2 regions of the Staphylococcus argenteus genome follow, and region 1 is predicted to be linked to the other one. Evidence: a T-box and tRNA genes for the amino acid it is inferred to sense, from the RefSeq annotation. Region 1 holds a T-box; the other holds one or more tRNA genes.
The links. The T-box of region 1 lies ahead of alaS (alanine--tRNA ligase). A T-box ahead of a tRNA ligase gene usually reads a tRNA of that ligase, here a tRNA-Ala.
Positions count from the first base shown of each region.

Region 2: it has a tRNA-Ala gene. The T-box ahead of alaS (alanine--tRNA ligase) is inferred to sense a tRNA for this amino acid. The anticodon was not compared.

Region 1 is NC_016941.1:1,608,035-1,611,457, forward strand. It holds gene alaS (alanine--tRNA ligase) at 1-2,099, opposite strand, end outside; T-box leader at 2,232-2,408, opposite strand; gene recD2 (SF1B family DNA helicase RecD2) at 2,442-3,423, opposite strand, start outside.
Region 2 is NC_016941.1:527,973-531,395, forward strand. It holds gene lysS (lysine--tRNA ligase) at 1-62, shown strand, start outside; rRNA gene rrf (5S ribosomal RNA) at 667-781, shown strand; tRNA gene SAMSHR1132_RS02425 (tRNA-Lys) at 970-1,042, shown strand; tRNA gene SAMSHR1132_RS02430 (tRNA-Gly) at 1,076-1,150, shown strand; tRNA gene SAMSHR1132_RS02435 (tRNA-Leu) at 1,158-1,246, shown strand; tRNA gene SAMSHR1132_RS02440 (tRNA-Arg) at 1,252-1,328, shown strand; tRNA gene SAMSHR1132_RS02445 (tRNA-Pro) at 1,349-1,422, shown strand; tRNA gene SAMSHR1132_RS02450 (tRNA-Ala) at 1,445-1,520, shown strand; rRNA gene SAMSHR1132_RS02455 (16S ribosomal RNA) at 1,641-3,192, shown strand; tRNA gene SAMSHR1132_RS02460 (tRNA-Ile) at 3,289-3,365, shown strand.

The DNA of each region.
Region 1 (3,423 bases):
GTTAAAGCTTCAATTCTACGAACACCTGCACCTGTACCTGATTCACTTACAATTTTGAACAAACCAATTTCAGAAGTATTACGTACATGGATACCGCCACATAATTCAATTGAAAATGGCGCCATATTTACTACACGTACAACTTCGCCATATTTCTCACCAAATAATGCCATCGCACCCATTTCTTTAGCAGACGCTATATCCATTTCTTGGATATTTACGTCAATACCTTTCCAAATTTCTTCGTTTACTAGACGTTCCACTTGATCAATTTCTTCATTTGTCATTGGTCCAAAATGAGAAAAATCAAATCGTAAACGATCTGCTTCAACTAATGAACCTGCTTGATTAACATGATCGCCTAGCACAGTTTTAAGTGCAGCATGTAGTAAATGAGTAGCACTATGATTCTTTTGAATGTCACGTCGGTCATTTTGGTTTACTTCAGCAGACACAGTTGCGCCAACATTAACTTGACCAAATTGTACAACACCTTTATGCAAGTTTTGACCATTTGGTGCTTTTGTTACTTCGCTAACAGCAATTTCAAAATTATCATTAAATACAATACCTGTATCTGCAACCTGTCCACCACTAACCGCATAAAATGGTGTTTCTGTTAACATGAAATACACTGTTTCGCCTGCTTCAACTTGGTTTACTTCTTCACCGTTATAAATTAAGTGTGTTAAAGTAGTTTGTGCTGTGGCAGTTTCATAGCCAACAAACGTACTTTCAGTCGTAATATTTTTCAATACTTCACTTTGAACTTGCATTGATTGTGAATTTTGACGTGCTTGACGTGCACGGTCACGTTGTTGTTGCATTTCTGACTCAAATGTAGTCATATCAACGTTTAATCCTTCTTGAAGTGCAATTTCTTCTGTCAATTCAATTGGGAAACCATACGTATCATATAATTTAAATGCATCTTTACCAGCAATTTCATTTGTAGATGTTTTCGCATTCTTAATTAATTCATTTAAAATCGCTAAGCCCTCTTCTAATGTTTCATGGAATCGCTCTTCTTCAGATTTAATAACACGCTTAATAAAATCTGCTTTTTCTTTAACATTTGGATAGTAAGGTTCCATAATATCTGCAACAATATCAACTAATTTATACATAAATGGTTCGTTGATTCCTAAAGTTTGACTAAATCTTACCGCACGACGTAATAAGCGTCGTAACACATAGCCTCGTCCTTCATTTGCAGGTAAAGCACCATCTGAAATCGCAAATGCAATTGTTCGGATATGATCAGCAATAACTTTAAATGCCACATCTTGCTCACTATTCACTAAATATTGTTTGCCAGAAACTTTTTCAATTTCATTCATAATTGGCATGAATAAATCTGTTTCATAGTTTGTACGAACATTTTGAGATACTGAGGCCATACGTTCTAACCCCATGCCAGTATCAATATTTTTATTAGGTAGTGGTGTGTAACTGTGATCTTTATTATGGTTGAATTCGCTAAATACTAAATTCCAAACTTCAAGATAACGTTCATTTTCTCCACCTGGATACATTTCTTCAGCTGGGTCATCTTGTCCATATGCTTCACCACGATCATAGAAAATCTCAGTATTAGGTCCAGAAGGTCCTTCTCCGATATCCCAAAAGTTACCTTCAATACGAATAATGCGACTTTCTTCAAGACCGATATCATTATGCCAAATATTATATGCTTCCATATCTTCTGGATGAATTGTGACATACAACTTATCTGGTTCCATACCCATCCATTTGTCACTTGTCAAAAATTCCCATGCAAATTCAATTGCTTCTTGTTTAAAGTAATCACCAATTGAGAAGTTACCTAGCATTTCAAAGAATGTATGGTGACGCGCTGTGAAACCAACATTTTCAATATCATTTGTACGAATTGCTTTTTGAGAGTTTACAATTCTAGGTTTTTTAGGTATTTCACGACCATCAAAATATTTCTTTAATGTTGCTACACCTGAATTAATCCATAATAATGTATCATCATCAATCGGTACTAAAGGTGCTGAAGGTTCTACCATATGTCCTTTTTCAACAAAGAAATCAAGATATTTTTGTCTAATTTCACTCGCTTTTAACTTTTTCATCATTTACACATCCTATTTACTGTTTTTAAAAATTATCATTCCATAAAAATTGATGACACAGATAATCAATTTAATTATACCGTCGACAAAAAAATGCATATATTTTATAAAAAATAAAAAACGCCCATCCTCAAAAGGGACGAACGTTATCGCGGTACCACCCTAGTTATAAGCGTAATTAAGACGCTTATCACTTTAAATTGACTATACAGTTGTGCATAAAGTAGCGTTCACTAATGTTTGTTGTACTTTACACCAACCAGCACATCTCTGAGATACAAATCATTAACTACTCATCTTTATACGAATTTAATTCTATTTTAGTGACATTTATGCCTGTTGTCAACGTTCTATGAAGTCATATGGCGTGATTTCCCCCATATTAATCATAGGGTCTATTTTAAATATAGTAGCTTCAGTTAGAACAATATTATTTTTTTGTGTAGATTTATTCTCAGGTAAGTCTACTTCGACGTTATCATTTAATAATTCAATTTGATTATCATCACTCTCAATTGAATCGTTTTGTTTAGAACTTGTACCGTTTTCAACAAAGGTTGTCGCGCTATCATCTGAATCAGAATTAAAATATCCTTTTAATAAGGTACACAACTGTGTTAAACGTGCTTGACCATTTGTTTTCAATCCAATATCAAATGCTTCTGGATCTCCAAGTAAAACCAAACTTGTTTTAGCTCTTGTTAAACCTGTGTATAAAATAGGTCTTTGTAACATTCTAAAATATTGTTTAACTATCGGCATAATAACAATTGGAAATTCTGAACCTTGTGATTTATGAATCGAAGTGCAATATGCATGTGTTAACTCCATCATATCTTGTTTTGTAAATGTAATTTCATTACCTTCAAAATCAACAACAAGTACATCTTTATTAAGTGCATTTTCCTTAGCCCAAAAAATGCCAACAATAACACCTATATCACCATTAAATATATTATCATTAGGTCGATTAACAAGTTGTAGAACTTTATCTCCTTTTCTAAATACAACGTCACCAAATTCAATTTCACGCGTATCTTTTACTTTAGGATTTAATATCTCTTGCAAAACTTGATTTAATCGTTTAATACCAGCATTTCCTTTATACATTGGTGCAAGCACTTGAATATCTGCCATTGTATATCCTTTATTAACTGCACTAGTTACAACTTTTTCAACAACATCTGGAATTTGATTAGCTTGGCAATTAATAAAACTACGATCATGAAAACGTTGTGTAATATCAATTTTCTGCCCTAATTTCATTCGATGTGCTAATTCAATAATACTTGAACCATCTTGTTGTCTGTAAACTTCTGTTAGA
Region 2 (3,423 bases), 1.1 Mb from region 1:
TATTGACTGACTCCCCATCAATCAGAGACGTATTATTATTCCCATATATGAGACAAAAATAGTTATTATTGATTGTTAGAAAGAACTCTTTGCATAAAGTGTATGCGAGGGTTCTTTTTAATTATATTTAATGGAGTTGATTAGTTGTGTATGCAGGGATTTTTCTCAAATAGGGCAATTCAATTACGATTTATTTTTAGAATAGTAATGATTAACGATAAAGGTGCTATTTTAAAATGTTGAACGAGTTAGTTAGCCGTTAGGTAAATAAAGATGGAAGTATGTATATAAAATTATACTTAAGAGAAGTGTAAATGGTGGATATTGAGATATCGTATAACAAAATTTGCTATTATAGTATAATTTATCTTAATGAGCTATAAAAGTACTTTAAAATTGTATAGAATGTGTATGGTTTTGTATATATGTATATGATAGAATACTAAAAGTGTTATGAATTAGAAAACACGAGAAACGTCAGTTTTGATGATTGAAAAAGTTGATAAAAAGTGTTGACTTTATTGATCGAATGAAGTAATATATAAAAGTCGTCAAAAACAGACGAAACGTATTAAAGGTTGATGTGACAATCTTCGCATCAAAGTGTAAAATTAACTATTGCACCTTATTAATTAAGCGTGTATCATAAATAAGTAAGTTATTTTGTCTGGTGGCTATAGCAAGGAGGTCACACCTGTTCCCATGCCGAACACAGAAGTTAAGCTCCTTAGCGTCGATGGTAGTTGGACTTACGTTCCGCTAGAGTAGAACGTTGCCAGGCAATGATAAATCGCAAAATTACCTCATCTGGCAGAGCAGCTGCCTTACTAGCTGCAGGGTTCGGCGGATTCGAATCCCGATCATTATCCGCCTTTTATACTTGCATACTGCCGGCTTCATTCTATGGTATAGCTGCTGATTGTAATCAGAAGGTCGGTGGTTCAAGTCCTCTGGCCGGCACCATATTTTGAGCCATTAGCTCAGTTGGTAGAGCATCTGACTTTTAATCAGAGGGTCAGAGGTTCGAATCCTCTATGGCTCATTACGATTTATTTTTAAAAATTAGCAAAATAATGCAGAAGTAGTTCAGCGGTAGAATACAACCTTGCCAAGGTTGGGGTCGCGGGTTCGAATCCCGTCTTCTGCTCCATTATTTTGCCGGGGTGGCGGAACTGGCAGACGCACAGGACTTAAAATCCTGCGGTGAGAGATCACCGTACCGGTTCGATTCCGGTCCTCGGCACCATTTTAGCGCCCGTAGCTCAATTGGATAGAGCGTTTGACTACGGATCAAGAGGTTATGGGTTCGACTCCTATCGGGCGCGCCATTTTTTAATCATTTGAATAACGGGAAGTAGCTCAGCTTGGTAGAGCACTTGGTTTGGGACCAAGGGGTCGCAGGTTCGAATCCTGTCTTCCCGATTACTTCTTAATTCCATTTTATGGGGGCTTAGCTCAGCTGGGAGAGCGCCTGCTTTGCACGCAGGAGGTCAGCGGTTCGATCCCGCTAGTCTCCACCATTTTATTTTAAAGCATGAACATTGAAAACTGAATGACAATATGTCAACGTTAATTCCAAAAACGTAACTATTAGTTACAAACATTATTTAGTATTATGAGCTAATCAAACATCATAATTTTTTATGGAGAGTTTGATCCTGGCTCAGGATGAACGCTGGCGGCGTGCCTAATACATGCAAGTCGAGCGAACGGACGAGAAGCTTGCTTCTCTGATGTTAGCGGCGGACGGGTGAGTAACACGTGGATAACCTACCTATAAGACTGGGATAACTTCGGGAAACCGGAGCTAATACCGGATAATATTTTGAACCGCATGGTTCAAAAGTGAAAGACGGTCTTGCTGTCACTTATAGATGGATCCGCGCTGCATTAGCTAGTTGGTAAGGTAACGGCTTACCAAGGCAACGATGCATAGCCGACCTGAGAGGGTGATCGGCCACACTGGAACTGAGACACGGTCCAGACTCCTACGGGAGGCAGCAGTAGGGAATCTTCCGCAATGGGCGAAAGCCTGACGGAGCAACGCCGCGTGAGTGATGAAGGTCTTCGGATCGTAAAACTCTGTTATTAGGGAAGAACATATGTGTAAGTAACTGTGCACATCTTGACGGTACCTAATCAGAAAGCCACGGCTAACTACGTGCCAGCAGCCGCGGTAATACGTAGGTGGCAAGCGTTATCCGGAATTATTGGGCGTAAAGCGCGCGTAGGCGGTTTTTTAAGTCTGATGTGAAAGCCCACGGCTCAACCGTGGAGGGTCATTGGAAACTGGAAAACTTGAGTGCAGAAGAGGAAAGTGGAATTCCATGTGTAGCGGTGAAATGCGCAGAGATATGGAGGAACACCAGTGGCGAAGGCGACTTTCTGGTCTGTAACTGACGCTGATGTGCGAAAGCGTGGGGATCAAACAGGATTAGATACCCTGGTAGTCCACGCCGTAAACGATGAGTGCTAAGTGTTAGGGGGTTTCCGCCCCTTAGTGCTGCAGCTAACGCATTAAGCACTCCGCCTGGGGAGTACGACCGCAAGGTTGAAACTCAAAGGAATTGACGGGGACCCGCACAAGCGGTGGAGCATGTGGTTTAATTCGAAGCAACGCGAAGAACCTTACCAAATCTTGACATCCTTTGACAACTCTAGAGATAGAGCCTTCCCCTTCGGGGGACAAAGTGACAGGTGGTGCATGGTTGTCGTCAGCTCGTGTCGTGAGATGTTGGGTTAAGTCCCGCAACGAGCGCAACCCTTAAGCTTAGTTGCCATCATTAAGTTGGGCACTCTAAGTTGACTGCCGGTGACAAACCGGAGGAAGGTGGGGATGACGTCAAATCATCATGCCCCTTATGATTTGGGCTACACACGTGCTACAATGGACAATACAAAGGGCAGCGAAACCGCGAGGTCAAGCAAATCCCATAAAGTTGTTCTCAGTTCGGATTGTAGTCTGCAACTCGACTACATGAAGCTGGAATCGCTAGTAATCGTAGATCAGCATGCTACGGTGAATACGTTCCCGGGTCTTGTACACACCGCCCGTCACACCACGAGAGTTTGTAACACCCGAAGCCGGTGGAGTAACCTTTTAGGAGCTAGCCGTCGAAGGTGGGACAAATGATTGGGGTGAAGTCGTAACAAGGTAGCCGTATCGGAAGGTGCGGCTGGATCACCTCCTTTCTAAGGATATATTCGGAACATCTTCTTCAGAAGATGCGGAATAACGTGACATATTGTATTCAGTTTTGAATGTTTATTTAACATTCAAATGATAATGGGCCTATAGCTCAGCTGGTTAGAGCGCACGCCTGATAAGCGTGAGGTCGGTGGTTCGAGTCCACTTAGGCCCACCATTATTTTGTACATTGAAAACTAGATAAGTAAGTAAAATATAGATTTTACCAAGCAAAA